DNA from 3 places in the Paenibacillus sp. Z3-2 genome. Region 2 is predicted to be linked to each of the others. Evidence: predicted binding sites of a transcription regulator. Region 2 holds the regulator's gene; each other region holds the start of a gene.
What was found. The regulator LexA, encoded in region 2, represses DNA repair genes until DNA is damaged. The targets are predictions, from matches to a motif close to CGAACATATGTTCG.
Positions count from the first base shown of each region.

Region 1: recA (recombinase RecA) is a predicted target of LexA. The motif match lies at 4,210-4,223, and genes of this name have one in related genera.
Region 3: addB (helicase-exonuclease AddAB subunit AddB) is a predicted target of LexA. The motif match lies at 3,700-3,713, and genes of this name have one in related genera.

Region 1 covers NZ_CP096397.1:2,401,357-2,412,166, forward strand. Annotated here, with positions in the region: gene M1D71_RS10790 (helix-turn-helix domain-containing protein) at 1-870, shown strand, start outside; gene M1D71_RS10795 (hypothetical protein) at 963-1,133, shown strand; gene M1D71_RS10800 (YajQ family cyclic di-GMP-binding protein) at 1,287-1,778, shown strand; gene pgsA (CDP-diacylglycerol--glycerol-3-phosphate 3-phosphatidyltransferase) at 2,100-2,687, shown strand; gene M1D71_RS10810 (competence/damage-inducible protein A) at 2,794-4,050, shown strand; gene recA (recombinase RecA) at 4,293-5,357, shown strand; gene M1D71_RS10820 (regulatory protein RecX) at 5,643-6,380, shown strand; gene rny (ribonuclease Y) at 6,692-8,233, shown strand; gene M1D71_RS10830 (TIGR00282 family metallophosphoesterase) at 8,396-9,190, shown strand; gene M1D71_RS10835 (stage V sporulation protein S) at 9,308-9,568, shown strand; gene M1D71_RS10840 (dipeptidase) at 9,655-10,656, shown strand.
Region 2 covers NZ_CP096397.1:3,763,609-3,774,418, reverse strand. Annotated here, with positions in the region: gene M1D71_RS16910 (aldehyde dehydrogenase) at 316-1,584, shown strand; gene lexA (transcriptional repressor LexA) at 1,688-2,314, opposite strand; gene M1D71_RS16900 (LysM peptidoglycan-binding domain-containing protein) at 2,612-2,989, shown strand; gene M1D71_RS16895 (DUF896 domain-containing protein) at 3,085-3,294, shown strand; gene M1D71_RS16890 (hypothetical protein) at 3,420-3,929, shown strand; gene M1D71_RS16885 (HAD family hydrolase) at 3,958-4,749, shown strand; gene M1D71_RS16880 (ABC transporter permease) at 5,334-6,263, shown strand; gene M1D71_RS16875 (carbohydrate ABC transporter permease) at 6,276-7,148, shown strand; gene M1D71_RS16870 (ABC transporter substrate-binding protein) at 7,249-8,883, shown strand; gene M1D71_RS16865 (GntR family transcriptional regulator) at 8,986-9,660, shown strand; gene M1D71_RS16860 (acireductone dioxygenase) at 9,749-10,294, opposite strand; gene metH (methionine synthase) at 10,474-10,810, shown strand, end outside.
Region 3 covers NZ_CP096397.1:4,651,812-4,662,621, forward strand. Annotated here, with positions in the region: gene addA (helicase-exonuclease AddAB subunit AddA) at 1-135, opposite strand, end outside; gene addB (helicase-exonuclease AddAB subunit AddB) at 132-3,635, opposite strand; gene M1D71_RS20790 (class I SAM-dependent rRNA methyltransferase) at 3,836-5,212, opposite strand; gene M1D71_RS20795 (Na/Pi cotransporter family protein) at 5,726-6,727, shown strand; gene M1D71_RS20800 (NUDIX hydrolase) at 6,785-7,219, opposite strand; gene mtaB (tRNA (N(6)-L-threonylcarbamoyladenosine(37)-C(2))-methylthiotransferase MtaB) at 7,331-8,677, opposite strand; gene M1D71_RS20810 (RsmE family RNA methyltransferase) at 8,680-9,444, opposite strand; gene M1D71_RS20815 (site-2 protease family protein) at 9,583-10,263, opposite strand; gene prmA (50S ribosomal protein L11 methyltransferase) at 10,267-10,810, opposite strand, start outside.

The DNA.
Region 1 (10,810 bases), 1.4 Mb from region 2:
CTGAACCCTGATGAGCTGCTGGAGGGACACAAAAAAGACGTACCGGCAGAAGAGGCGGAAGCAACGATGGAACCGGTTATTCAGAAGCGTTCCAGCCGTCCAGTTGAACGTAGTAATCGATGGATGTCTGTCGCACTGATGTGGACCTTCCCGATTCTGATTGTTGTTTTGTTGTATGCTTACGTCGTATTGAACAAGGATGATCCTGAAGATAATCAGGGGCTGGACTCGGTCAAAATTACAGACAGTCAGCAACAACCTGAGGATAAACCGGATCAACCAGCCGATAACGGACAAGAAGGCAACCCGCCTGCGACGGACAAAGGCGCTGAGGGCGACGCGGGAGGCAACGGTGGCGGTACAGACACTGAAGGACAGCCCGACAGTCAAACAGATGGTCAAACGGATGGACAGACAGATGGCCAAACGGATGGACAGATAGAAGGAACTGAGGAAGAACCACCTGCCGATAACTCACCGTCTACTGTAACGGTTGCAGAAGACGGAAAATCAGGAAATATTACGAACTTTAAAGTTAACGGGAGTGCAGGCCAGCCTGTAACGGTTACGATTAAAGCAACAGGTCATAGTTGGCTGGAAGTGTACAAGGGCGAGAATTCCAGTGGAGAGAAGCTGGAGTATGGCAATACAGCCGAAGGCGACAGCTTTACCTTTGAACTGGATAGTGCAGGAATGTATATTAAGTCCGGTTACGCTGCAGCGACCACGATTGAGGTTGGTGGGCAAGTTGTAACGGATGGCAAGGCAACCAATCGGATCCGTCTGAAGCTTGGTGAAGACAGTGGTAGTACAGCTTCATCCACAGGCGTTGAAAATGGATCAACGGACGGTACAGAAGGTACCAATTAAGGGATCACCACTGGTAGCGAATAACCGAGTTTACTGCAGGAGACAATAACGGTGTCTTAACTTGCAATTAACTTTTGGTGAAGGCGAGGTGGATGGCTGTGACAGTTAGCTGGATCGTAACGGGTTTAGGAATTATTGTCAGCCTCCTGGGTTATTACCTGACTCCAAGTGCTTGGGGTTACGGAATATTGGGATTTGGACTTGCGCATGTCCTTCTGGGTGTGCTCGATATGTTCAGACAACCCAACCGGAGCCGCTCTTAGTTGGAAGCTGGACCAGCAAGCATTTTTGGTAACCACCTGGGTGGAAGCCAAAAATGCTTTTTTCTTTGAAGAAAACCCTTTGAAATTAGACTTTTACTTAAGGTATCCTCTATAATGTTACAGAACATACGATTAACTGAAAGGGTGACTGGTTTGAGTTCAGAAAATTCATTTGATATCGTGTCCAAAATGGACTTGCAAGAACTGACAAATGCCGTTACACAAACCGAGAAGGAAATTGGCACTCGTTATGACTTCAAGGGCAGCAAGAGCAGTCTGAAACTGGATAAGGATGCGTTAACGATCGTATCTGATGATGAGACCAAACTCAAGGCTGTCATTGATGTGCTGCAATCCAAAATGGCGAAGCGTGGTCTACCATTGAAGAACATTGATTACGCCAAAGTAGAGCCGGCTTCTTCTGGAACAGTCCGCCAGCGTTTGAATTTCAAACAGGGCATTGACCAGGATATCGCCAAAAAAATTAATATCCTGATTCGGGACTCCAAGATGAAGGTGAAGAGTCAGATTCAGGGAGACCAGCTCCGGGTAACAGGTAAGAGTAAAAATGATTTGCAAGCGGTAATGCAGATGCTAAACGGTGCTAACCTGCCTCTGGATTTGCAATATACAAATTTCAAGTAATATGGCCTTTTTTGTAGCAGAAGTGTTTTTTGACACTGTATTGGGGCGTATATTATACTAAGTGTGCATTGCTGGCAGTCATGCATCAAGTCCAGTCCTCATCGTTTGCTGACTTTGTGAAAAGCAGTACACTTCTGGAAGTCACCGGAACGTTTAAAGCGGTTTTGCTTTTGAGCGGTTGACTTTATTTTTTGCGTTTCTACATAGTGGGATCATGTTAATATGGATTGACATTGAAATTGTACATTTCATGTTCCGGATGATGATAACGGGATTAAGATGAATGTTTGGAGTAATGGAGGATATGAGGGAGGGCGTCTTGTGAATTTACCCAACCGGATTACGCTTGCACGAATTTGCTTAATCCCTTTTTTGATGGTGTTCCTGCTCGTGGATTTTCCATTTTATCCAGAGCCGTTGCAACTTGGAAGCCTTTCGCTTCCGTATAATCAACTGATTGCTGCTGTTATTTTTATCATCGCTGCAAGCACAGATGGAATTGACGGGTACCTTGCGCGGAAAAATAACATGGTTACCAATCTGGGAAAACTGCTCGATCCACTTGCAGACAAGCTGTTGGTTACTGCAGTTTTGATCTCGCTTGTAGAGATGGGCAAGCTGGATTCCTGGATTGCAGTCGTTATTATTAGTCGTGAATTTGCAGTTACCGGCTTGCGTCAAATTGCGTTGCTGGATGGTTCAGTTGTCGCCGCCAGTAACTGGGGCAAGCTGAAGACTGTAGTGCAGATTGTGGCGATTGTCTTGTTGCTGTTGAACAATTTCCCGTTTTCATACACAGGTATTCACGTCGATATTATCGCAGTATGGGCAGCAGCGCTTATTACCATCTGGTCGGGTATCGATTACTTTATCAAAAACAAAAATTTGCTTCATTTAACGAAAGCATAACAGTTGGCGTTAAACTGGGTAACATGAAAGAAGCATTGGGTCAGGGGCAATAGGAAAATATCCTATTGCCCTTTGATAACCCAACACGTGTACAGGAGGATGCTTAATGAAGGCAGAAATCATTGCAGTTGGCACAGAGTTGCTGCTTGGACAAATCGTCAATACCAATGCCAGATACCTATCTCGTGAATTGGCTGCGATCGGGATCGATGTATATTTCCAAACGGTAGTTGGTGATAACCTGACTCGACTCAGTGAAGCCATTCGTATTGCACAGGGCCGCGCAGACGTTATTTTATTTTCCGGGGGTATAGGGCCTACGCAAGATGATCTGACCAAGGATGCGCTGGCAGCAGTTCTTAACCGTAAACTCCATATAGATCGAATAGCCATGGACAAGATTGAGAGCTTTTTCAGAGATCGTAATGTGAAAATGACAGAGAATAACCGACGTCAAGCGATCGTAATTGATGGTGGGACACCTCTCGCCAATGAAACCGGTCTAGCTGCAGGAAATGCGATTTCTGACAATGATAAATATTATGTTGTGATGCCTGGACCACCTAAAGAGTTGATTCCAATGTTTGAACAGGAAGTCAAGCCTTGGCTGTTCCAGCATGTACTTACAGAAGAAATGCCGATCTATTCCCGAATGCTTAAATTCGCAGGTATTGGTGAGTCTGCTCTGGAAGATCGACTTCTGGATCTGATTGATGCGCAGACAGACCCTACGATCGCTCCTTATGCGAGTGAGGGTGAAGTTACAGTACGTGTCTCCACAAAGGCCGCAAGTGAGGGGGAGGCGATGCTGAAGCTGGATGCGATGGAAGTCCGGATTCGTGAGCGGTTGACAGAACATCTCTACGCGAACGAGGATGTGCCTATAGAGTACACAATTGTAACCATGATGTCTGATATGGGTCTGACGCTTAGTGCTGCTGAGAGCTGCACAGGAGGGCTTGTCATGCAAAGTCTGACATCTGTACCTGGAAGTGCATCGATGCTTAAGGGTGGAATTGTTTGTTACTCTAATGAAATTAAAGAAAAGCTGCTGAATGTGCCTCATGATTATCTGGAAGGTGAAGAGGCGCCAGGGGCGGTAAGTCCGGAAGTCGCAAAAGTGCTTGCTGAGCAGATCCGAATGATTGGCGATGCTGATTTTGGTCTGGCCGTTACGGGTGTAGCGGGACCGGGATATTCGGAACGCAAGCCACCTGGACTTGTCTTTATCGCTCTTGCTGAACGTGGAAAAGAAACCGAGATTCATGAACTGCGCATCAATGGTAATCGCGAGACTGTTCGCATTCGCTCGGCCAAAGCAATTCTCTATCGCTTATGGCAAAAACTTGTGGCGATGGGTTGATTAGTTAACAGCTTGGATTGCATTTAGAGTTCCAAGCAAGTATAATTAAGGAAGACGGAAGAACCGTAGAATTAGGCGTAACAGCCTTGTTTACGGTTCTTTTTTCTGTTTAATGGAAAGTTTCTTAGAGGAAGAGGCGCCTCGGCCTTCACAAAAAAACGAATGTATGTTCGAAAAAAAGCTTGGCAAACGTGTTAAAACAAGGTATCATTATCTTATAAACAGTAAAGGGTGTGAGCTTATTGTCAGACCGTCGTGCCGCGCTTGATATGGCGCTCCGTCAAATAGAGAAGCAATTTGGTAAAGGATCCATCATGAAACTGGGTGAGTCCACTCATATGAACGTGGAAATTATTCCCAGTGGTTCCTTGGCTTTGGATATTGCATTAGGAACAGGCGGCTTGCCTAAAGGCCGTATTGTTGAAATATATGGACCTGAGTCTTCAGGTAAAACAACTGTCGCATTACATGCGATCGCTGAAGTACAACGCGTTGGTGGACAAGCAGCATTTATCGATGCCGAGCATGCTCTTGATCCTCAATATGCAAGCAAATTGGGTGTTAACATTGATGAATTGCTTCTATCTCAGCCAGATACGGGTGAGCAAGGGCTGGAAATTGCAGAAGCTCTTGTGCGCAGTGGTGCAGTAGATATCGTCGTTATTGACTCTGTAGCTGCATTGGTTCCAAAAGCAGAGATTGAAGGCGAAATGGGTGATTCACACGTCGGTTTACAGGCGCGTTTGATGTCTCAAGCTCTACGTAAATTGTCTGGTGCAATCAGCAAATCCAAAACAATCGCAATTTTCATTAACCAGCTTCGTGAGAAAGTCGGCGTTATGTTTGGTAACCCGGAAACAACACCTGGTGGTCGAGCCCTGAAGTTTTATTCCACGGTACGTCTGGATGTACGTCGTATTGAGAGTATCAAATCAGGGAATGACATGATTGGTAACCGTACTCGTATTAAAGTGGTGAAAAACAAAGTCGCACCTCCGTTCAAACAAGCGGAAGTGGATATCATGTACGGTGAGGGGATCTCAAGAGAAGGCAGTATCATTGACATTGGTACAGAGCTGGACATCGTTAACAAGAGTGGTGCATGGTACTCATACGAAGGTGAGCGTTTAGGACAAGGCCGTGAGAACGCGAAGCAGTTCATGAAAGAGCATAAGGACATTGCTGAAATCATTGAACAAAAAATTCGTGTAGCTAGTAACTTGACTACTGCAGTTCCTGCGCCAACTAGTGAAGATCAACAAAAAGAAGCAGAAGAAGAACAAGAATTATTCGAAATCAACGAGTAATCTTCCTAAATCCTCCCTTGTAGGGAGGATCCAGAGGGCGCCGCCCTTTGAACTCCGTAACCCTGTCTGATTGAGCTTTGCTCGATTTGGATAAGGAATTGTGGTGGGAGTGTTCTCGGTGTGCTAACAGCCCCTGTCCCAATGGACAGGGGCTGTTAGTACAATGACTGTGAGAGAAAAGGCCGGGCTGAGTTCCCGGCTTTTTGTATTAGCGTTAACGATCTTCGGTGAATGAACGCTTGGCGTAGAGCTCAGATGGAAAGAGTTATGAAAGGGGAGACCTGAATGGATCAACATGACGAGGATTTATATGAAGAAGCAGAAGGGGATGGCCTCTCCCAATTTCCGGACAACGAAGAACTTACCATTACACGGGTAGAACGAACGAAAAGCAGACAAGCTCGTTACCGCATCACTTTTGGCATACACTCCATTACGGTCCTTGAAGACGTGATGATTAAATACAGGATGACGCAGGGCAACACGTTTATGAAGAAGGATCTGGAAGAAATCATCGTAGCTGACGAGCGACAGCGGACCTACGCACAGTCTCTGCGTTTCTTGGAGCATAAACCTCGTACACGGCATGAGTTAAGTCAGAAACTTCGTCAGAAAGAGTTTGATGCATCATTGATTGAAGAGGCGCTGGATCGGCTTGAGCGAGAGAAGCTGGTGGATGACGATCTATTTGCGAAGGAATGGACAAGACAGCGTATGGAGGGCAAGCGGAAGGGAAAACTGTGGATAAGGCAAGAGCTGCGTCAAAAGGGAATTGCCAATGATCTCATTGTTGAGGCACTCGAAGGTATCAGTACAGATGCGGAATTTGAGACTGCTCTGAGCGCCGGACGCAAAAAGTGGAATCAGGTCAAAGGGGACGTGAAAGAGAAGAAACATAAAACGCTTCCCTTCCTAATGAGACGTGGTTTTTCAATGGATATGGTGCGCCGAGTTGTGAATTGTTTAATGGAAGAAGATGAGGCTGGGGACCCTGAAGATGACGAGGCGTTGTTATGGGATTAGCCGACTAGAGTCTCTATACTGCATTCTCTTGACAATTTCTTTCGTCAAATACTAAAATGGACATGAGTCTGTAAGAAATGGACAACCCTTTTTCCTTCCAAAAAAGCGGTTTCGGTTTCTTAAGATTTATACCATTCTTAATTATGGGTTCGCTGGAAACAGTGAATAGTACATGGAGACATGTACATGTGAAATGAAAATCGGCGGGGGATCGCCGTGAGTATTCGTTATTCCCAAACATATGTAAGGTTTTGAAAACTGCAAATTAACCCAAGGAATGCCTTGGAGGAACCAACGAGGAGGTGAACAGTATGGAACCTGCAATCATGATCGTTCTCGTTGTGGCCGCGCTAATCATTGGGTTCGGAGTAGGATATTTTATTCGCAAATCTCTTGCAGAGGCTAAAATCTCTAGTGCGGAACAAGCTGCCGTACAAATCGTGGAGAACGCGAAAAAAGAGGCAGAAGCACTGAAGAAAGAAACGGTGCTGGAGGCGAAGGATGAAATCCATCGCATTCGTGCTGAAGCTGAAAAAGACACTCGTGAACGTCGGAACGAAATTCAACGACAAGAAAGACGATTGTTGCAAAAAGAAGAGTCGCTGGATAAAAAATTGGAATCACTCGAACGTAAAGAAGAGCAAGTGGCTAACAAAGAGAAACGAATTGATGAGACACAGCAGCAGATCGAAATGATCTACAAAAACCAGGTGACGGAACTGGAACGTATATCCAACCTCACTATGGAAGACGCACGCAGTATCATACTGTCCAACGTAGAACAGGAAGTTCGTCATGAGACGGCTCAAATGATCAAGGACATTGAACAACAAGCGAAGGAAGAAGCGGACAAAAAGTCCCGCGAGATTATTACGCTCGCCATCCAACGTTGCGCGGCTGACCACGTAGCGGAAACAACGGTATCTGTTGTTACCCTGCCAAATGAAGAAATGAAAGGCCGGATTATCGGTCGTGAAGGACGTAACATCCGTGCGCTTGAAACCCTTACAGGGATTGACCTCATTATCGATGATACGCCAGAAGCTGTTATTCTGTCGGGCTTTGACCCGATTCGCCGAGAAATCGCCCGTACTGCCCTGGAGAAACTGGTGGCTGATGGACGTATTCACCCGGCACGGATTGAAGAGATGGTTGAGAAATCCCGCAAAGAAGTGGATGAGCGCATCCGTGAATACGGTGAGCAAGCTACCTTTGAAGTGGGCGTGCATGGTCTGCATCCGGATCTAATCAAAATCCTGGGCCGGTTGAAGTTCCGTACAAGTTACGGTCAGAACGTCTTGAAACATTCGATGGAAGTCGCTTATCTGGCTGGACTGATGGCTGGCGAACTCGGAGAAGACGTAACTTTGGCAAGACGTGCAGGTCTATTGCATGACATCGGTAAAGCGCTGGATCACGAAGTGGAAGGATCACACGTCGAAATTGGCGTGGAACTGGCGAAGAAATACAAAGAACATCCGGTTGTAATCAACAGTATCGCGTCCCATCACGGAGATTGCGAAGCGACTTCGGTCATTGCCATGTTGGTTGGCGCAGCAGATGCGCTCTCCGCAGCAAGACCAGGCGCACGCCGCGAAACGCTGGAAACGTATATCAAACGACTGGAGAAGCTGGAAGAGATTTCAGAATCCTTCGAAGGTGTCGAGAAATCGTACGCCATTCAGGCCGGACGCGAAGTTCGCGTTATGGTACAACCTGAGAAGATCGATGATGCTGAAGCCTTCCGCCTAGCCCGTGACATCACGAAGATGATTGAGAATGAACTCGACTATCCGGGTCACATCAAAGTCACTGTCATCCGGGAAACCCGTGCGGTTGAATACGCAAAATAGAGTATTATGGAAAAGTGGCCGCAGTAGTGGGCCACTTTTCCTGTTGATAGCCTGTTATAAGGTATTTAGTGAAATTACACATCATAAAGCATGAGATAGAGTCCTGCAAGGTTCAACATTTGAAGTAAAGGGACTTTGCAGGGATTGAGGAGGCAGTAATCAATGAAAGTTTTGTTTATTGGTGACATAGTAGGCAATGTGGGACGTAAGGCATTAAAGGAAAATTTACCGTACCTGAAATCGAAGTATAAGCCACATGTGGTGATTGTCAATGGTGAAAATGCAGCGGCAGGTCGCGGCATTACAGGTGCAATCGCGAATGAGTTTTTCAACTGGGGTGTACATGGCATTACACTTGGTAATCATACTTGGGACAATAAGGATATTTTTGATTTTATAGATGATGAACCGCGCATGATTCGACCAGCTAACTTTCCACCAGGAACACCAGGACGAGGATATACGGTTGTCAAAGGCGAAGGCAAGGAGCTGGCCATTGTCAATCTGCAAGGAAGAACGTTCCTGCCTGCCCTGGATTGTCCATTCCGTGTAGCTGATGAGATTGTAGATGAGCTGCGCCAGGATTACAAATGTATTCTGGTCGATATGCATGCTGAAGCGACTTCTGAGAAGATTGCCATGGGATGGCATCTGGATGGACGTGCTTCGCTCGTTGTAGGCACACATACGCATGTACAGAGTAATGATGACCGGATCTTGCCTGGAGGAACGGCTTACTTAACGGATGCAGGCATGGTAGGGCCGCGTGACGGCATATTGGGCATGGAGCGTGAGGCCGTGTTGCGCAAGTTCTACACCCAGCTACCCGTGCGATTCGTTGTTGATGATGGCAAATGGCATTTCCATGGTGTCCTAGTGGAGATTGATGAAGCCACAGGCGCTGCAACACGCATCGAAAAAATTCGTCTGATGGAAGACGAGTGGCGCATGGAATAGGGGTATTGTCCCATTTTGCAGGGAAACCCGTCTAAAAAGAAGGAATTTTTTTGCCTCCCGCGAATAACATCTAGTAAGTGGAAACAAACTTTCAACATTCCCAGGGAGGTACTTACCATGGATGTATTAAAAGTTTCAGCAAAGTCCAATCCTAATTCTGTAGCCGGCGCTCTTGCAGGGGTTCTTCGTGAACGTGGAAATGCTGAACTGCAGGCAATTGGAGCGGGAGCACTGAACCAAGCCATTAAAGCGGTAGCGATAGCCCGGGGATTTGTAGCACCAAGCGGAGTTGACCTGATTTGTATTCCAGCTTTTACAGACATTGTGATCGACGGCGAGGACCGAACGGCCATTAAGCTGATTGTGGAGCCCAGATAATACATGTGTTATGCATTGAACCTGTTTACGATGTAGACAGGTTTTTTTGCGTTTTTTTGTAGTAATTTATAGAAGGAGGGTTAACGATGTCCATGTCTGATTGGTGTGTAGCCGATTTTCACTGTGACGCACTGAGCAAAATATTGATGCAGCCGACACTTTCATTCGAAGATGCTCCACAACTCGATGTGAATATGCGACGTTTGAAAGAGGGGAGAGTAGGTTTGCAGGCGTTCGCCATCTATTTGCCCGAAGTACTAGGCAGAGGCAAATTTGAACATGTGATGGGGCAGTTAGATATTTATCGTAAGCGCGTAGAGAGAAGCAGGGAGCGTGCTGGCGGCACACAGACGTTGTTGTGGCGTGAACAGGTGGCTCAGGTGGGGCAAACAGAGGGTCCGTGGGGATTAATCACACTGGAGGGTGTGGATGGCCTGGAGGGCAACCTGTTCTATCTGGAGTTATGTTATCAGATGGGTGTTCGAATTGTTGGACTTACCTGGAACTACGCCAATTGGGCGGCTGACGGAATCATGGAGAAGCGCGGAGCGGGACTTACGGAGAAGGGAAAAGAACTGGTGCGCCTATGTAATGAAGTCGGCATGCTGTTAGATGTGTCTCATTTGGCGGAGAAAGGTTTCTGGGAACTGGCTGACTTAAGCAAGCGTCCATTTATCGCCTCTCATTCTAACAGTTATAGCGTATGTCCCCATGTGCGCAATCTGAAAGATGATCAGATTCAGGCCATCATTGCCCGGGAAGGACGGATCGGACTGACGTTTGTCCCTTGGTTTGTTAAACAGGAGGGGGAAGTCCGTATAGAGGACCTGCTGCCTCATATCGAGCAGATCTGTTCTCTTGGCGGGCAGCATCATCTGATGATGGGGTCCGATTTTGATGGAATTTCGACGTATATTCAAGGACTCGAGAATGCAGGACATTACCCAAGACTGATGGAGGTGCTGCTCAAGCATTATGATGAACATTTGGTGCGCGGTTGGTTATGGGGGAATGCGACGAGTTATCTGGGGGAACACTTGCCAGAGAGCAATCCGAAGATGAAGATGAAGGGGACTTCCGTGAAATAGTGAAGTTGCGTGTGCGTTGAATGTGTTGAATTAAAACTGGTTTTCCAAATAAAGGAGAGGAATGATGGCGAAATAAGTGTATTTCATGAATTTTCACCAGTTCGTTTTCATTTCACTCGAAAAAGGGGTATAATACCATTGGATTGTTAAGAGC
Region 2 (10,810 bases):
AGTAGATCGTTGATTTAGATCTTTGTAAAACTTCCTTTTATAGAAGGGGAACTTTCCTATGTTTTACTTAAGGTCTGCATTTGATAAGTGGTATCTCAATAAGTTTTTTATACTGCATTACAATACTCACCTGTCTTTTAACCTATTAAAGAGAAAAAGAAGTTAGCCTTATTTTTAAAGCGCAAAAAACTCGAACTGAATTGGAAGTGAGAGACTTACATAATACCTTCTAAGGCAACCTGATATACATGAAATAGAAAGAATAGTACCTTTCCCACTCTATGGATCAAGCAAAACAACTGGTGACAGCACAACGTGCATTTTTTTTATACAGGACAAATCAAGAATATCGACTATAGGATTAATGCTCTTCAGGAGCTTAGAAAAGGAATTGAAAAGTATCAGCAACGGATTCAAGATGCACTTCGGGCTGATCTGAACAAATCCGAGACAGAAGCTTATGGTTCCGAGATTCGTATTGTGCTGGGTGAATTGGAATTTGCATTAGAACACCTGCAGGAATGGGCTGCACCAAGACAAGTCCCAACCAGTTCGGCTATGTCGGATGGGGTGAGTACCATTTACCCTGAACCATACGGAGTGGCTCTTATTATTGCACCTTGGAATTATCCTTTCCAATTGGCCTTCGGTCCACTGATTGGAGCAATTGCAGCCGGTAACTGTGCAGTTATTAAGCCTTCTGAATTAACACCGTCCGTATCTCGTCTGACGTACGATCTGATTCAGGAGATCTACCCTCAAGAGTATATTGCCGTTATGGAAGGTGAAGTTGAGGCTAGCACAGCATTGTTAAAAGAGAAGTTTGATTATATTTTCTTCACAGGCAGCACGGGGGTTGGGCGCATTGTTATGAAGGCAGCAGCAGGGCATCTGACTCCTGTAACCCTGGAGCTAGGGGGTAAGAGTCCGGCTATAGTTCATAGCGATGCAGATCTGAAGCTGGCAGCACAGCGTCTTGTTCGCGGTAAGTTCCTGAATGCGGGGCAAACTTGTGTTGCTCCGGATTACTTGCTCGTGCATGAACAAGTTCATGATGAACTGATCGATCTGATTGGTGCAGAGATCAAAGATAAATTTGGAGATGATGTGCTACAGAACGCTGATTTTCCGCATATTGTCAACGCACGTAACTTTGATCGATTGTCGAAATTCCTTAATGATGGTAAAACGCTAATTGGTGGACGTTCTGTGCGTGAGCAGTTGCTTATTGAGCCGACTGTACTTGGAGATGTGAACTGGGAATCACATGTCATGCAAGAAGAGATATTCGGTCCGATTCTTTCTGTATTTACGTACTGTGACCTGAACCCGATGCTGGATGAGATCGTCCGCCGTCCAAAACCATTGGCGTTATATCTCTTCACACAGGACGAGCAGCTGGAGAATCAGGTTCTGAATCAAGTATCCTTCGGTGGGGGATGTATTAATGACACACTTTCTCATATGACATCTCATTATCTCCCGTTTGGTGGTGTAGGAGAGAGCGGTATGGGCTCATATCACGGACAACAGAGTTTTGATGTGTTCTCTCATCACAAGAGTGTTCTGAAACGCAGTGAATAATTAGCCGATAAAACAACATAAAACAAGCAAAGAGGTTGTCCTGTTCGTTAGGGCAACCTCTTTGCTTGTATTATTCCATTGCATCTAGTTTTGTTACTCATGTTTAATGAATATCTCGGAAAAGGCCAATGACTTTACCCAGAATACTAACGTGTTTCAAACGTAAAGGTTCGAAGGTCGCATTCTCCGGTTGAAGGCGAATATGATCTTTCTCTTTGTAGAACGTTTTCACTGTAGCTTCATCGTCTTCAGTCATTGCAACGACGATATCCCCGTTATCAGCAGTTTGCTGTTGACGGACAATAACATAATCCCCGTTAACGATTCCAGCTTCGACCATACTATCTCCGACTACCGAAAGCATAAACACTTTCTGTTCGCCTACATAGTGCGTAGGAAGAGGGAAGTAGTCTTCAATGTTCTCGGTTGCAGTGATGGGAACCCCGGCTGTAACCTTACCAACGACAGGAATACGTGCAACGCTATGAGCAAATTGATGAGAATGCTCAGATTCTTCCTGGCTCAAAAGCTCAATAGCTCTTGGCTTGGTAGGGTCGCGTCGGATCAACCCTTTTTTCTCCAAACGATCCAAATGTCCATGTACTGTTGAGCTGGAAGCCAGTCCAACCGCTTCACCAATTTCCCGTACGGAAGGAGGATACCCCTTCAACCGGACTTCATTTCGTATAAACTCCAGAATAGCCTGCTGCCTGCTGGATATCTTCGACATACCGTATCAACCCCATTTTAGTAACGTTTGGGAAAATTATAACATAGAACCTCCGTTCGTACAAACATAAGTTCTAAATAAAATGGCATTAAATCAGTGTTTTTTAACTTTCAGAACAGAATTTGTACAAAAGTTAGAGCAGAATACTACAAATACTGTGCAAGAGAAATTAAATAAGGATGTCTCTCCTTCAAAAAAAGAAGCGAACAATTGTTCTAAAAAGCTATTGAACAAAACAAATGTTCGTGTTATATTGATTCCAACAGATAGGAACAAACGTTTGGAGGCGGGTATTAAATGAGATATTCTACTTATCAAAGCATTTATGAACCAATGAATTCGGAACTGGTGAAGTCCAACATAGGGAACTACAAGAAGGTTTTAGCACGTTTCAAGATTTCTTCATGGATGTTAAAGGTGGCCATTACCTCTTTGATTATATTTATTGGATGTAGCACTGTTTTAACTGTATTTGCTGGCAATGAGAATGATGTTCTTCCAGGAGGAAAGGTAGCCATTTCAGAAGGGGAAACATTATGGAGTATTTCTTTGGAACACAAACCGTCGAATATGGATACACGTGTTTATATAGAAGCAATTAAGAAAGTGAATCAACTTCATACGACTTCGATCCAAGTGGGTCAGGTATTAGCTCTACCGCAATTTGCAGAATAAAATACACATTACTGTGTCTTAGCGCGTGTCAGCTTGACAAGCTGCCTTTATCATGGCAAAGTTAATATGACTTTGTATTTTTGGAGGGGACAAGCTTGGATATAGATAGTCTGGTAGCACGCATAAACGAATTGGCTCGTAAGCAAAAGTCCACTGGATTGTCGGAGGAAGAACTTACTGAACGTGCCGAGCTAAGAGAGATTTATTTAAGTAATATTCGCAGCAATTTCAGACAACAACTGGATACCATTGAGATTGTTGATGATGAGAATGACAAAGGCCACCAAGGCAAACTCAAACACTAACGAAACCTAATGATATCATTATGATATTTAGGTTTCTTCCTGTTATTTTGAGGGTGCAATCTATAGGGGGAAATATTGGTTTACAGTTATGTAAGCCGATACAAAGACACATAAGGGGGATTCTCATGTCGCGTTCGTTCGAGAGAACGGTTAAGAAAAATTCCAAGCAGTTAAATCAGCAACGCAAAAAAAGTGGTCAACCAATCACAGGTACACCAGGTGAAGAAGTCTTTAAAGGACGCAGCCTGTTGTTCCCTATATTTTTGATCGGTCTTGCCTTTTTGTATCTGTTTATGAGCACATTCCTTGTACAAGCTCCAATGACAACCTGGGACTGGGTGACTATGCTGCTTTACGTATTTTTGGCAGTCATCTTCATGCTTCGTCGTCCGTATATCAAGATCAGCAGTAATCGGATTATAACGACGAAGGGGAATCGTGAACGTTCAATCGGGGTTGATGATATCGTCAAATTCAGAATTGAACCAGGTACAGTCGTTATCGAACATAACAGTCGCGGGAAAAGATGGGTGTTTACCAAGTTATTGAATCGCTACGATACAGATGCGATCGCAGAACGTTTGCTGAAGTTTGCAAAAGCACACCAGATCACCGTGGAAACCGTTGAAAAGTAATTATTGCATAAAGGGGTAGATGATCGGAATGGCGTTAAAAGCGATTTTGTTCGACCTGGATGATACTTTATTATGGGATGAGCGTAGTGTTCGAGAAGCTTTTCATGAGACTTGTCTAATCGCAGCGCGAGAGACTGGACTTAAACCGGAAGAACTTGAAGAAGCCGTTCGGAACGAGGCACGTGGACTGTATGAATCATATGAAACCTTTCCTTTTACCAAAATGATTGGAATCAATCCGTTTGAAGGCCTATGGGCTAACTTTACCGGTGGAGATCAACCTGAGTTCCGTCAGTTGGAACAACTTGCTCCTGTTTATCGTAAAGAATCCTGGCGTCGTGGCTTGTTGAAGTTGGGTATAGATCGGGAAGATCTTGCTGAACAACTGGCTTCGCAGTTTGGCGTAGAACGGAGATCCAGACCCCATGTATACGAAGAAACGATGGATACTTTGCGTCAACTACAAGGGAAGTACAAACTTCTGCTGTTAACGAACGGTTGTCCAGCTTTGCAACAAGAGAAGTTGGACGGTGTGCCTGAATTGACTCCTTTCTTTGATGAGATTATTATCTCGGGTAACTTTGGAAAAGGAAAGCCGGATCCTTCGATTTTTGAACATGCCTTGAGTAAACTGGGAGTTAAACCGGAAGAGAGCATGATGGTGGGAGACAAGTTGACGACGGATATTCGTGGTGCGTTATCAACTGGCATCCAATCCGTATGGATTAACCGTGAACATAAGACCAACAATGAAACGTATGGACCTGACCATGAAATAACGCATTTATCGGAATTAGATCAGCTTATTGCTAATTTCTGAGCAGATCAGCTATAACATCTTACCTCAGCACCCTGAAACATTGGAGGCTTCACTGAACGATAATGTCGTTCGTGAAGTTGCCAATGTTTTTTTATTGGGCACTATTGGCTAATTTACCTTGTTAAATGAGATAATAATTTTTTTGCTAAAAGTTATTGAAATTAAGGGGAAGCTGGATTAGAATATAACTAACATACTAGTATGACTAGTATATAGATTGTCCTAAAGCAATTTCTTTTGACTTAATTCATCGAATGGAAGCAGGAGTTGTTGCTTATTATTTTTGGTTTATTGTAAGCGCTTCACCTGTTTAAAGACCTTCTTTCGATTTGGAGATCACACCACCTGGCAAGTGCTAATTCATGATGTGAAGCACCTTGGATTGTGTGATTCTACATAACACACTAAAATGGTATCGCTTACATTCGGCTATTATCTATTTTGTAGTGGGGGTGAAGTTGAAGGAGTTGTTGTCTTCTACAACAGGAGAAACAATGGGGTTGTACATGAATTACTCTTACTTATCAAGTCCTGGATCGGAGTGAAAACACATGGAGTCGGAAACCGCTAAAACAACGTTAACCATGACATCTTTACGTAAAGAGAGCAGATTACGAACGGCAGCAACCTTGTTTCGCAAAGACTGGCAGCTGTATTCACTATTGATCCTTCCCATCATCTATCTCCTTATTTTCAAATATGGACCGATGATTGGTAATGTGATTGCGTTCAGACGTTTTGTTCCTGGGGGAAGTATATTTGGAGAAACGTGGGTTGGATTACGATACTTCAAAATGTTCATTGAGGACCCTACCTTCTGGAGAGTATTCGGTAATACGCTGATGTTGGGTGGACTTGCGTTACTCTTTACATTCCCGGTTCCAATTATTTTTGCCTTGATGCTTAACGAAGTGAAAAGTAAACGATTCAAAAAGTTTGTACAGACCGCGTCTTATCTGCCTCATTTTCTGTCCATCGTTATCGTTGCGGGTATGATCCTGCAACTGACAGCAGTGAATGGTTCCATTAATGGACTGGTGGCTTTCTTCACCGGAGACAGTATTCCTTTTATGCAGCGGGCTGAATGGTTCAGAACAATCTATATCACTTCAGAGGTATGGCAGGGTATGGGTTGGGGAGCGATATTGTATCTGGCTGCACTGACAACCATTGATGATTCTTTGTATGAAGCTGCGCGTATTGATGGAGCCAATCGCTGGAAGCAAACGATTTATGTAACGCTTCCAGGTATCTTGCCAACCATTGTGACGTTATTGATTTTGAACATGGGTAATTTCCTGGCTGTTGGATTTGAAAAGATTTTGCTCTTGTACAATCCGCTTATTTATGAGACATCTGATGTAATCTCCACTTACCTGTATCGGGTCGGACTGGAATCCAGTAACTTCAGTTATGCTACCGCAATTGGCTTATTCGAATCGCTGATCGGTCTGATTCTGGTGTTCTCCGTAAATGCCATCTCACGCAGACTGACACAAAGAAGCTTATGGTAAAGGAGGAGCATCATGCAGGAATCCAGATCTTATAAGGTATTTAAAGTTTTTAATGTCATCTTTCTGCTATTCGTGGTATTTATAACGCTCTATCCATTCTTGAATGTCGTGGCACAATCCTTCAGCAGTGAGTCTTATATTAATTCGGGCAAGGTTAGTCTGTTTCCAAGAGGATTCAATGTGGAGACGTATAAGACCATCTCACGTGACAGCATGTTCTGGACCAATTATAAAAATACGATTATTTACACCGTGGTAGGTACGTTAATCTCCATGTTCATGACGACTATTTTCGCATATGCCCTGTCCAAAAAGAGGTTGATGGGTCGCAAGTTTCTGACGATGTTCGCCGTGTTCACGATGTTCTTCAGTGGTGGACTGATTCCAAACTATGTCTTGATTAATTCTCTTGGCTTCAACAACACCATGTGGGCACTTGTTGTTCCTGGCGCAATTAGCATATACAACATGCTGATCATGAAGTCATTTTTTGAGAATATGCCTGAAGAACTGGAGGAAGCTGCCTCTATTGACGGGTTGAACACCTACGGGATCTTGTTACGCATTATATTGCCGCTGAGTAAAGCGGTTATGGCAACCATGGTGCTGTTCTACGCAGTGGGCCATTGGAATTCATGGTTCCCAGCCTTTCTGTATTTGGACAAAAAAGAACTATTCCCAGTCACCATTTATTTGCGCAATATGATTGCAGGAGCGACCAGCGGGGCATCTGCCGGTGCAACCTCAGCTGATAACCTGACACAGATTGCTGCCAATATTAAATCTGTAACGATGGTATTAACCATCTTGCCGATACTCACGATCTATCCATTTGTTCAAAGATACTTTGTAACCGGTATCATGTTGGGGTCTGTTAAACAGTAATACGTAGCAACTAGAATGATTCACATGATTAACTTTTAGAGGTTATTTAAAAAGTTTTAAGGCAAGGTCAACCTAAACCAAATTCAGGGGGATAACCTAAATGAATCAAAAGCCACGTAAGTTTGTCGGTAAAATGGTTTTGACAACAATGATGACCGTCGTTCTGGCAGCATGTAGCAGCGGTACTGGAACTGGAGGTGACGTCACAGAAGTTCAGACCAACGCTGCGATGGAGAAGTACAATGTAGGGGACACATTTAAAGCGACAGAGCCATTTAATCTTTCCATACTATATAGTGATCAACCTAGTTATCCATATAAAAAAGACTGGTTACTTTTTGATAAAATCACCGAATTGACGGGTGTTACGCTTGAGCCAACGATTGTACCTATGAGCGACTACTCTCAGAAGAGATCTCTGTTGATTAGTTCTGGTGATGCACCACTGGTTATTCCTAAAACGTACCCAGGTGAAGAGTCTGCATTTGTATCTTCCGGTGCGATTTTGCCGATTAGCGACTATATTGATTTGATGCCGAACTTCAAGGATAAAGTGGAAAAATGGGGATTGGAAGATGAACTCGAAGGACTTCGACAGGAAGATGGAAAGTACTATGTACTTCCGGGTCTTCATGAAGAAGTATGGCCAGATTACACACTACTCGTAAGAACAGATGTTTTTGAGGAAAATAACATTGCCATCCCGACCACATGGGACGAATTGTATGATGCAGCCAAAAAGCTAAAAGAGATCTATCCGGATTCCATTCCGTTTTCGGACCGATTCCAATTCAATAGTACGTTGAACATCGCTGCTACCGGTTTTGGCACCAAGGCTGGATGGGGTTTTGGTAATGGACTGACGTATAAAGAAGATCAGGATCAATTTGTGTACACGGCTACTACACCGGAGTATAAGGAAATGCTAACGTACTTTAACAAATTGGTATCCGAAGGGCTGCTCGATAAGGAGAGTTTTACACAGGATGATGATCAGGCTGTACAGAAATTTGTATCCGGCAAATCATTCATGATTAATGGTAATTCCCAAACGGTGGTGTTGCACCGAAATGATATGAACAAAACGCTGGGAGAGGGTAAATTCTCGGTTGCGAAGATTACAGTACCTGGTGGACCAAAAGGACAGCTGATGTCCGGGTCGAGACTTGAAAACGGTGTCATGATTTCCGGGAAAATTCAAAAGAGCGAAAATTTCAAAGCCATTATGCAATTCGTTGATTGGCTGTACTACAGTGATGAGGGGCAAGAGTTCGCCAAGTGGGGCGTAGAAGGTGAAACATTCACCAAAGAAGATGGGAAACGTAAATTGGCAGAGGACGTTAACTACAATGGTTTGAATCCGAAAGGAACGAAGGATTTGCGTATTGACTATGGCTTCTCTGGTGGTGTATTTGCCTATGGGGGTACTACAGATCTGCTGCAATCCATGTTTAGTGAAGAAGAGTTGAAATTCCAGCAAGATATGAAGGATACCAAAGAAGTTATCCCGGCAGAACCACCAATTCCATACTCTTCTGAAGATCGTGAACGGGTGACACTTCTGAGTACACCACTGAAAGATTATTCGGACCAGAATACACTTAAATTTATCTTGGGTGAGCGTGACTTGTCTGAATTCGATACTTTCGCCAAAGAACTGGACAGTCAAGGATTATCTAATTATCTGAAGCTGGCAAATGATACGTACAAAGCCTACAAAGAAAACAAGCAATAACATAGTTGATGCTGGCCGGATTACCGTTTCACTCCGATATTTAAGTGGAACGGTAATTTGTGCTAAGATGAATGAATACGGCTGAGAGAAAGAGGTCAAGGCATGTCACTTAATCAAAAAATTAGAGGCTCGACCCGGGCATATTCATATAATCTGTTAAAAGAACGAATTCTTCATCTGGAACTTAAGCCTGGTACCAAGATTTCAGAGAAAGAGATTGCAGATGAACTGCAGGTGAGCAGAACACCCGTGCGGGAAGCATTCATGAAGCTTGCTGAAGAAGAACTGCTGGACATTATTCCACAGAGTGGAACCATAGTTTCTCATATCAACTTGGAGCATGTGGAAGAAGGCAGATTTATGCGGGAGAAGATGGAGAAGGAAATCGTGACTTTGGCTTGTGTTTCGTTTCCTGAGGAGTTCCGATTCAGACTCGAAACCAACATTGCAATGCAGGAAGTATGTATAGGGAAAAACAATTTCTATCGACTGTTCGAACTGGATGAAGAGTTTCATCAGATTTTGTTTCAGGGCACAGGGAAGCTTAGAACGTGGAAAATGTTGCAACAGCTGAATATCCCGTTTAATCGGTTACGTTTATTACGTCTAGCGGAGGATTCCAACCTGGAGGTCATTATCTCGCAGCACAAAGAGATTTATCGACTTATCACAGAGCGTAATACGGAGCAAGCGGTTCAGGTGATGGAGGCTCATCTCAGACTGGTCGTGATTGAACAGGAATCGATAAAAGCAAAATACCCACATTATTTTATCTAGTACGCAGATGTTGTAAAATACGCTCCATGCCAAAACCCCTGTTCAAATGAACAGGGGTTTTGGTTTATTAAATCGCAACAAGCGAGTCTTAGCCTTGTTTGATAAACGTAGGATCAGGATACGGATCTGCAATCCAGCCATCTTTTTCGATGAACAGACGTACAGCAATGATCTGTTTGTTCTCCATTAAAGTGAAGAAGTGCGGTGTATTCTCCGGTACGGAGATGACGTCTCCAGGAGACAGTTCTACATTAAAGTAGCCTACATCATCTGTAGCTTTGATAACAAAGATTCCTTTACCGGCAACAATTGCACGGATCTCATCTTCAGCGTGGGTGTGGATCTCTTCGAACTTGGCCAGTTTCTCTTCGATATCAGGTGTCTGTTCGGACAACGTGATGACATCCCAGATCTGATATCCGCGACGTGCAGCCAAATCTCTGATTTCATAATCGTAAGTTTCCAAAACCTCGGTTTTCTGATCATCAGTCAATCCAAAGTTATTTTGCAGATCAGTGTTCAGTTTGGATGCGTCCCACTTCTCATATAATACTTCGTATTTGTTCAAGAAATTTCGAACGTTTTCGTCACCAGTGATGCGTTCGTTCGTATTTCGGATTACAATTTCAGCCATGTTCTTTCCCTCTTTTCCACTTGGTTTAATTGAATTATATCGGATTGCTCTGTTTTTGTCGATTCTCAAATTCCGTTCATATTCGAGCAAACCCGCCATCTTACGGGAGCAAAACCGATCTTTCACATTAAGTTAGTTTCTGTTAAACTAAGATTTAACGTTTTGCGGGGGTGAAGATATTGGATAAGATTAGTCTACACGATGCATTAAAACAACGAATATTAATCCTCGACGGTGCAATGGGGACCATGATTCAACAAGTTGATCTGACTGGTGAAGATTTTGGCGGCGAAGATCTGGATGGATGTAATGAAATGTTAGTGCTTACTCGTCCAGAGCTAATCCAGCGCATTCATGAAGAATATCTTGAAGCTGGCGCTGATCTGATTGAAACTAACACATTTGGTGCAACATCAGTCGTACTTGCTGAATACGATATTCAGGATCGTGCACGAGAGATCAACCTGGAAGCAGCCAGAATTGCGAAAGCTGCAGTTGATCGTTTTTCTACACCAG
Region 3 (10,810 bases), 890 kb from region 2:
AATTCGTTCAACCAATACAGCTGTCTTGCCTGATCCCGCCGCAGCCGCAACCAGAATGTCTTCTCCGCTTTCGGAGATGGCACTCCATTGGTCATCACTCCAGAAGCTTCCTTCCGGTTTTGGCATATTCGTCATGATGTTTCCCCTCCCTTGGTGTGAGCTAACATATCCCAGATTTGCTGTTTGCCCGGTTTGGACAACAGGTTATATTCATTTCCTTCAATATTCTCATCAAACTGACAAACAGGCTTATACGGACAGAACGTGCACGCCACTTCCTGCTGAATACGATAAGGCTCAATGGCCACATCCCCATCCGTAATTCGGGTGCCAATCTCGCGGATATTACTCCGAACCGAAGCAAGCAGCGTATCCCATTGCTCTGGCGTAGCTACTGCAGCGCTGCTATAAAAACTGCCGTCTGCCTTAAGGGCAACCGGAATAATGGCTGAATACCCTTTATCCAGGGTGTTATCCATTTGCGCAATTGCATCCCGGTCCGCCAACAGCAGACCTTTCATTTTGAACCTTTTCAACAGTTCTTGTCCGGCCTGCTCCGATGTCAGGCCATTTGCGGATTGCAACAACGGGTTATGCACATGGAAATACAGCGTTCCTCCCGGCATAGCCGTTTCTCCAAGCCATTCCTCGGCAGCACTAAGCAACACCTCCAGATAGGTGAGCATCTGCAATGACAGACCATAGTACACTTCATGCAGCTTGAGATCCGTCTGGCTGGACTTGTAGTCAATGACACGCAATAGCAGACCGTTCTCTCCTTCTGCCACATCCACACGGTCAATCCGACCCACAATCTCCATCACACAGCCATTCTCCAGTTCAAATCGCAGAGGTGGCAGTGTTTTATCCGGTCCAAAATCAAGCTCCAACCCAATCGGTTCAAAACTTCCACGCCTGGACTGTTCACCGAGAATAACGGATGCCCGGCTAACAATGTCCTTCAACTTGCGGAAAATATAACCGTATCGCTTGGTGCTTAACAAAATCTCTCCTTGCAGTTGCGGTGCAATCTGCTCCACCGTTTGCTCGGCTTCCTTGCGACATTGGTCTGGAGTCAAGCTGCCCCAACTACGATTTTCTTCACGCAATCGCATAGCCAGTTGGCTCAATGCAGCATGAAACAGTTGTCCGATATCAGGAGCCTGAAGACGGTACAATTGCCGTTCTTTGAGGCGCAGCCCGTGCGAAGCAAAATGGGAGAACGGACAAGCTACGAACCGCTCCATTCGTGAAACACTCGTTCTCACCTCTGTGCCATACAATCTGCGACTGGTAGCTGTACGTAGGGGCAATGCCCGATTACGGTAAAAGATCGATCCCAGCAACCGCTCTAGCTGAGGTCTGCTTGTCTCCCGAGATACATGCCAATTGTAGACCGCCCACCACATTTCTGGAATGTCTTCTCCACGGCGCCATTTGCGCAATTGTCCAATGAGCGTAGACAGACTCTGACCCGGATGGGTGACATAGGACCAATGAGTTTCTTCCGAGTTCGTAACCGGTGGTTGAGCGAGCAATGGCTGTTCTTGTAAACCAAACATCTTCCGTACATGACGGACAATCTCGGAAGGAAGCAGTGTTTTTCCCTCATCATCAGCAACCGGATAACTCAGCCACAACTGGCTGCTTGCCGCTGTAAGTGCTGTATAGATCAGAAAACGTTCATCCAGCATCTGTCTTGTTGCTCCTGGTCCAAGCGCCACGCCTCTTTCTGTCAGCAACGATCTTTCCAGCTCCGTTAATACTCCATCCTCCTGAGGTACAGCAGGCAGTTCACCATCCACTGCACCGAGAATAAATACGTATTTGATATCCTGAAGACGTGTACGATCCATGGAACCGACCAATACCTGATCAAGTGCTGGTGGTACCAGACCCAGCTTCAGTTCGGTCAATCCGGTCTCGATCATCCCGGCAAATAGAGTGATATCCAGCCGTTCATTCCCCATCATATCAACCATCTGATCCAATAAATCCAACACAGCTCCCCACATCTGCCGATGTTCTCTCGACCGTTCGGGGTCACCTTGAGCCTTAGCTTCAGCAGACATACTCTCCAGTTTCCATGGAATCTCGGCCTCTTCCAGCAATCTGTATAGTGCCTCGCATTGGGCTTTGGCTGTCTTTGCCTTTTTCATTCGTTTCTCAAAAGCACCCATGGAATCTGTAATGACCGTTCGACAACTCTCCATTAAAGACAGCATCTGATCCCGTCCTCGACTACGGCCATCCTGACCATTGTCTTCAAGCGAAAGGCTTGGCACATATTTCCACGGTTTGCCGTCAGTCCAGCGATACCCATGAATACCACAAGCCAATACATAATTCTCAAGCTGGTCCATATCTTCACGGGTGATGGAACCATCACGCGGAAGCAGTAGGTCCGTTTTGACGCAGCGAAATACATCCTCGTAACGCCAGTGTCGACGAACAATGTCGAGTGCGGAACGGATAAACTCGGATAAAGGATGATGAAGTTCATTTCTTCTGCGGTCCAGAAAGACGGGCACGCCATAATCTCTGAATAACGGTTTAGCTATATCAGCGTAGGTATCCAACTGACGAACAAGTACGGCCATATCCCGATAACGCGCACCTTCGTTTTGCGCCAAGCGCCGCATCTCACGGAGTGCTCCCTCCATCTCAGCTCGACGGTTCTCAGCTGCGACCAATCGGATTCCGGAATCAAGGCCTTCACTTTTCCAGCGAATTCGGCGATCAAAGCCTGCCTCCAGATGAGCAAGTCCCGGACGATCCTTGTATCTCGGTGGAGTCTCCGAATCAAGTACAGTTGTATCGCTCGTTACACCCAGTTCTTCGGCCATTCCTTTGAGACGCGCGTAAGCACTTGCCGTGGGATAGAACAGCTCCAGTTCTCCAGGCAAAGCACCGTGATCATAAGGGCGATCCAATGTCAGGGCAATCGTCACGGAAGAGCATTGCAACATGAGCCGACCGATCACACTCATCTCCTGTGGCGTGAATCCCTGAAAACCATCAATCCAGATCTGGGCATCTTGCAGCAATGAACTTTCCGACAAACGCTCTGTCAGTTCGGTCAACGTGTCTTCATCATCAATATATAATTCGGTCAGTTCCTGTTCATAGTCACGATATATCAGATTCAAGTCATGTAGCTTATCCTCCAGAATCGGCGAAGAGGATGAAATATTCCATCCAGACAACCCTTCTTCCAGCAATGATGGATCAACTTCATAACGTTTAAATTCACTATATAAGTCATTTAATTCCCCTATAAAACCCAGCTGGCTGCCAGATGCACCAAATAGCTTCAATTCATCCTTACGGCGCTGGATGACTTTGTAGAGCAGCATCTTTTTGCCTTCGGCTCCGATTGGAATACGAGCAGAACCGCCTGCTTCCTGCATTATGCGGTAGGCTAAACGGCGAAAGCCGAGCACTTCTGCACGCATCGTACCTTTAATTGCTCCAGAAGACACCAATGCTTGCTCTGTTCGAAAGGAACTCTGTTCCGGAACGAGTAAAATCAAAGGTTTACCTTGCGGCTCCTTTTGAAGAAGGGATGTAATTTCCCGGGTAATCAGCGAGCTTTTGCCGCTGCCTGCCCGGCCAATAACAAAACGAACGGACATGTCTAATCCTCCAAACCACACGTACAAGATTTTAATTCCCAGTATAACATATCTGACTTGGTTCGGAACATACGTTTGCCACTATCCGGTAAAACCGGAGATCATCTCCGTTAACACAGCAAAACAGCAAAAAGCCCGCAGCTATTCACACTGTGGACTTTAGACTTGACCTATACTTCATTGGAACTTAATTCGTACAATTAATTCTTTTTACTGCGCACTTCGAAGATAGCAAATTTCAGGTAATGTCCTTCATCCACGCCCAAAATTTGCGGGTGATCCTTACCTGCTGCCTTCCAGTCGATTAGACGCAGCACTTTGCCAGCATCTTCCGCCGCATCCGCAATCGTGTCCAGGAAGAGATCAGGACGCATATGATACGAACAACTGGCTGTTACCAAATATCCGCCCTCATTAACCAGTTTCATTCCTTGCAGGTTGATATCCTTATAACCGCGACATGCACCTTTAACTGCTGATTTCGTTTTGGCAAACGCAGGAGGATCGAGGATGACTACATCAAATGTTTTACCGCCAGCTGCAAGCGCTTTGGATGTATCTACTTTTTGTTCGCCTGCACGTGCACGTGCGGTACGCTCATCCAGCCCTTTCACTTGTTCACGCAAGTACTGGAATGCATCAGCAACAACGAATTCTACGCGATCGGTAAAACCGTTCAGCTCCACATTCGTTCGTGCACTCTCAATGGCGTGCTCCGAAATATCAAGACATGTCACTTTTTTGGCTCCATACTTGCAAGCATTCAACGTGAAACTGCCTGTGTGTGAGAAGCACTCCAGCACGGTAGCGCCATCCCAATAAGGGAATGTAACCACTTTACCGCTTTTATTCACTGGCAACAGCTGCTCTGTGCCATCCTGCTCGGTCTGTTGGAGTGTGATTCCACTCTTGTAGCCCCACCCCTTCATAAGCGGTTCGATGGCTGCACGATTTTCGCGTTGGTCGAAGAAGTAACCTGTCTTCTGTCCTTCTACGATATCCACTTTAATGAGTAGTCCGTTCTCTGTAACGGTGACATGCCGCGGGCAATCCCCGTACAATGGGCCTTTGGTTTGTTCCAAACCTTCCAGTTCACGAATCGAGACATCACTGCGCTCAAATATGCCTTCCGGCTGCATCACTTCAATGAGTGCCTGTACGATAGCTTCACGGCAACGATCCATGCCGAGTGTAAGCAACTGTACAACAAGGATGCTACCGAAACGGTCAACAATCAGTCCTGGTAGAAAATCAGCTTCTCCATAAACGAGACGATATGCCTCTCCATCCTGGATAAAGCGTTCCCGATGACGCAAGCAATCGCGGAATCGCGCTGCAAAGAACGCGGTGTCCATCTGTTCGGACTCCAGCGGTTGATACGCTACGACCCTTACTGTGATCTGAGATGCGGGATTGTAATAACCTGTCGCCAGATAGCGACCTTGATGATTCAATACATTGACCAGATCTCCCGGTTCCGGGTTTCCGTCAACAGAGGCAATTTCGTTGTTAAATATCCATGGATGTGCATGTTCAAGCCGCTTTTTGCGACTGCGTTCGAGTGTAACTGATGGCAAGGTAGATCCACTTCTTTCATAGTTAGTTGAAAAGATAGGTTTGGTGCGGCGCGTAAATGGCGTTCCGGGTTCGAATCGATCTTCCGATCGCTGTTGCCTCCAGATTTTTTTGATTCCCTTTCTTAAAGGGAAAATCCGGAGACAAAGGCGCACGCTTCGCTTCTTCAGATTCGATTTCGTCCCCTCCACTACGCTTGCACGAATCACCGTATCTTTCGAATTGGGGTGCGGCAGTTAAGTGACGCTACGGCGACGAATTGTTCCTCTGATCGCTGTTATCCCCAGATTTTTTGAACTCCCTTTTCTCAAAGGGAAAATCCGGGGATAAAGGCGAGCGCTTCGCTTCTTCGGTAACAATTTCGTCTTCTTCGCTACGTTTGCTCGAATCACCGTATCTTTCGAATGGGGGGGATTAAGGTTCGCTTCCCTCTGAATTCCTTTAGGCTTGTCATGGTTGTCTTTATTTACTCATAGGATGAGTTAAGGAACCGGAACGGAAGGAATGATATTTTTATGTTTAGAGATGTTATATTGCCCCTACTATATGGGCTTATTATCTTTTTTGGTGGCATGAAGTTGATGGAAACCGCCTTGCAGCGCATGGCTGGGCCCATGCTGGCAGGTTGGCTCAATCGAGCTACCTCTGCTCCCTGGAAAGGCATGGCCTTCAGCGCAGGGGCAACGGCCCTGTTGCAGAGCAGTACTGCGGTCACCGTACTCACCATTGGACTGGCTAATGCCAGATTGATCACCTATGGACGCACACTCGGCATCATCCTTGGCACCAACATCGGGACATGCCTGACAACGGAGCTGGTAGGTCTGCAGATCGGACGTGCTTCCCTGCCCCTGCTTGTCCTGTCGCTGACGGGCTGGGCCATGTTTGTTGTACTTGGTGAACGCAATCTAGCCGCTCCTGAACGCACGCGGCAGACTCTGTTTAACATCCAATACAGCTTCCTCGCAGCTGCCGGATTTGCACTTGTCATGACAGGCATTCAGGTCATGCAATCCATTGCCTTGCCACTGCGGAGCATGGGCGTATTTCAATGGTTTCTCGACCGCTCGGCCGACAGCTTGTGGTGGGGCTTCCTGGCAGGCGCTTGTCTCACGGCGCTCATTCACAGCAGCGCGGCTGTCATTAGCATGGCGATTACGCTCGCAGCCACAGGGGTATTACCTGTGGAGATCGGTATCGCCATTGTGATCGGGTCCAACGTGGGGACCTGCATCACTGCTGTAATTGCTGCCGCGGGCGGAGCATCCGCAGGCAAATTTGTCGCAGCCTCCCATGTTGTATTAAACATTGCGGGAGCACTGTTGTTCATGCCGCTGATCGGCCAGCTGCATGCAGCTTCGGCTTGGCTGTCAGCGGACAATGGGGCACAGATCGCGCATGCCCAGACCCTTTTTAACATCACCAGTTCACTGCTTGCTTTGCCGTTCTGTTACTTGCCAATCTGGCACAAAAAACCACCGGTCCACGCCCCCGCGGCGAAGTCACCCGTGGCTTGATGATCTGCCTATCCAAACCTATAGAACGCGCGGCTAACTGACTAGAACAATAATTTGTTATACGTTAACACCCAACTTGTTCAGTGCTACACGCAAGATGTCATCGTTATTATCATATCCACTCTGCTGCTGTAGGGACCATGCTTCTTCCGGAGCATACCAGTCCACACCCTTAATCTCTTCAATCTGAGGCTGTAAATCACCACTCTCGGCTTCAACGAGATAGTAATGAACTTCCTTATCTACCGGGCCAAACTCTGCATGTTGGTACGTATAGGCGATAATATTAACCGGCTCCACAATGCGACCGACCATACCCGTCTCTTCCAGAATCTCGCGCAGTGCGGTCTGTTCAACCGTTTCCCCATCTTCCATTTTGCCCTTGGCGAGAGTCGTTTTACCGTAACGATCTACGATAAGCTGAATTTGAAGACGTCCGTCTTCCCCTGTTCTATAAACAACTCCGCCTGCTGAAATTTCTTTTTTGTTCATCGTGCTCTCCCCCATACTTCGATATCTGTATCTTATTTTTCGCAAAAGAAGGACCTCATCTCCACGGGTAAGCTCCCCAAGGAAATGAAATCCTTGTTTCTGACGCCTCGATTACATCGCGGCGGACTTGAGATTATCTTCCAATACACGTACCAGCGTAGCCTGACTTTCGTTCACGCCAGCTTCAACCAATTTGACTCGGCATACTTTACCGACCATATCCATGGTACCGTCAAAGACCAGCTGAATGTAATTGTCGCTATATCCGTGCAGCTTGCCACTTCCCTCGCGGCCTTTGGCTTCACCTTCGGGAATAACATCCAGTACCTGTCCGACAAACTGTTTGGCGTACTCCAGTTGCATCTGCTCAGACAATTCAATGAGTTCATGCACACGTGCATTTTTGACCTCTTCATCCACCTGATCTTCCATCCGTGCTGCAGGAGTACCCGTACGTTTGGAATAAGGGAATACGTGCATTTCGGAAAAACCGATTTTTCGCATCAACTCATAGCCATTACTGTACATTTCATCCGTCTCACCCGGAAATCCAACAATAATGTCAGTCGTAATCGCCACATCTGGCATCGCTTCCCGAATGCGAAGCATTTTGTTGTAGAACTCTTCTGTCGTATACTTGCGACGCATGCGTTTTAATACCGTATCATCGCCAGCTTGCAGCGGAATATGAAAGTGACGAACGAGTTTATCAGAACGTTTAATCACGTCGAGCATGCGATCATCGATCTGGCTGGCTTCAATCGAACTGATTCGAATACGCTCCAGGCCCTCTACTTTATCCAAATCCCACAGCAGATCAGTTAGATCATAGTTCTCCATGTCATCCCCATATCCACCTGTATGAATACCTGTAAGGACAATTTCCTTATATCCGGCGTGTACGAGTTGATGTGCCTGTTGGATGATACTGTTGGATTCTCGGCTACGAGACAATCCACGTGACCACGGAATAATGCAAAACGTGCAAAAGTTATTGCATCCATCCTGAATTTTCAGGAAAGCTCGGGTACGATCAGCAAAATCAGGTACATCCATCTCTTCAAACACACGGGTTTTCATAATATTACGCACTGCGTTAACAGGTTGCCGGGACTCCTGAATCTCATTGACATATGGCAGAATCTTGTCACGGTCCTGTGTACCGATAACCAAATCTACGCCAGGGATGTCCAGAATCTCTGCCGGAGAAGTCTGCGCATAGCAGCCTGTAACAGCCACAATGGCCTCCGGGTTGCGCCGAATGGCACGACGAATAATTTGACGGCTCTTTTTGTCGCCGGTATTGGTTACTGTACAAGTATTAATCAAGTATACATCTGCTGTCTGTTCGTCAAAGTCCACTTGATCGTATCCTTCGTTTTTGAACAATTGCCAAATCGCCTCTGTATCATAGAAATTAACTTTGCAGCCTAAGGTGTAAAACGCCACGGATGGCATAATTACATTCCTCCCATTTCTCCGGATTCATATAGCACACAAGTGAGTGCCGCCATTCCAGCTGTCTCGGCACGCAAAATGCGCTTGCCCAGTCCAACAGATACAGCACCTGCCTGATCGGCCTCTGCCGTCTCCTTCTCAGAAAATCCACCTTCCGGTCCAACAACGATCAAAACTTCTGCACTTGCATCAGGTGCAAGTTGCTCAACAAACGGTTTCAGCGCGTCTCTCAGCTGCTTACCGTTTTCTTTCTCATAACAATAACATACCAGGCTATAGCCCTCAAAAGAAGATAACAGCCCTTTCCAGGAAAGTGGCTGCTCCACGGATGGAATGCGATTCCGGTGACTCTGTTCGGCAGCTTCCTTGGCAATTTTCCGCCACCGCTCCAACCGTTTGCCTTCTTTCTTGGCATCATATTGCACAATCGTACGTTCTGATAGGAAGGGTACAAATGATACTGCCCCAATCTCGGTACATCTCTGGATGACTGTCTCCATCTTGTCGCCTTTGGGTAAGCTCTGTGCCACGGTTACGCGAATTCGCGCTTCATGGTCCATAACCAAAGAATCTACAATATTGGCCGTCACTTGGCCTGCTTCAATACTTTCAATTTCCACTAGTGCTTCTCTGGAGTCTCCGTCACTGACAATCAGTTTATCTCCAGGTTTACCACGCATAACCTTGCCGATATGGCGTGCATCATCACCTGTGATGATCACAGCATGTTCATTAAACTGTTCTGCAGATACAAAATATCGCTGCATTAGTCAATCCACCCATTCTGTCCTGTTATGACTGGAATTCACCCCGCCTGATGACAGGCGTGAATCCAATCGCCACAGATGATCATACAACTTTTACGTGTTTCTGACCAGTATTCCAGTCCATAACACAATGCGCTTTTAGCGATATAATTCAATAACCAGCTTTGCCAGATCCACATACATTGTTTGCGCAAACTCATACAAAGGTTGAATCGTCGCATTTTGCAACGGAGGTATAACAAGAATCAATAGGAAGATAAAAATGGACCATTGCTCCACACCTTGCAGCTTGCGGCTGATTGAAGGTGGCAGTACATCTTCTAGAATCCGATAACCATCCAGCGGGGGCAACGGAATCAAGTTAAACAGGAACAGGAAAAAGTTTGTTAGGTTAAAAATAGCGAAGAACGTCGTGATTGCTGTCAGCAACCGCTCATTATCAATGCCGCCGAGTGCTCCCGAACCAACCAGTGAAGCATAGATGATTGTACCGATGATCGCGAGCAACAGATTGCTCAGAGGCCCTGCTGCGGATACGATGATGCCCATCAATCTAGGCTTGTCGAAGTTAGCCCGGTTAACCGGAACCGGACGCGCCCAACCAAAGCCGGCTATAATGAGCAACAGCACACCAAACAAGTCAAAGTGCACAACTGGATTGAGCGTGACCCGACCCAACAGCTTGGCTGTCGGATCACCGAATTTGTTGGCGAAATATGCATGCGAGAATTCATGCACCGTAAATGCGATCAGAATGGTCAGCAGGAAGAATGGCAGCTGATCGATCGGATAACGAAAGAACGAATTCCAAAAGTCCATACGTTACCCCTTTCTGGCTACATACGCCAGCCAATCCTCATCACGGTGGATGGCACTCACTTCAAACCCGGAGGCTACCAGTGCATCATGCACAACCTGCTCTTTGTTCTTCCAAATGCCCGATACAATATAAGTACCCCCAGACTCAAGTGCATTATAGACATCGTCCACGAACAATAAAATGATTTCTGCCAAAATGTTAGCAACCACAACCTTAACAGGCAGTTGTACTCCAAGTGCAGGGTCCTGATTCCCAAGGACGGACAGCAGATCACTCTCTTTAACCGTAATTTGTTGCTCCAGCCCATTCAGTTCCACATTCTCCCTGGCACTGATTACCGCAACTGGATCCAGATCGAGCGCCAACACATGTTTAGCGCCAAGCTTTATCGCTCCAATTGCCAAAATGCCAGAACCTGTACCTACGTCAATGATTTCCTCGCCGCCTTGAATAACCGTTTCCAGTGTGCGCAAGCAGAGTGAAGTCGTTGGATGAGTTCCTGTACCAAATGCCATGCCTGGATCAAGCTCAATAATTTTCTCATCC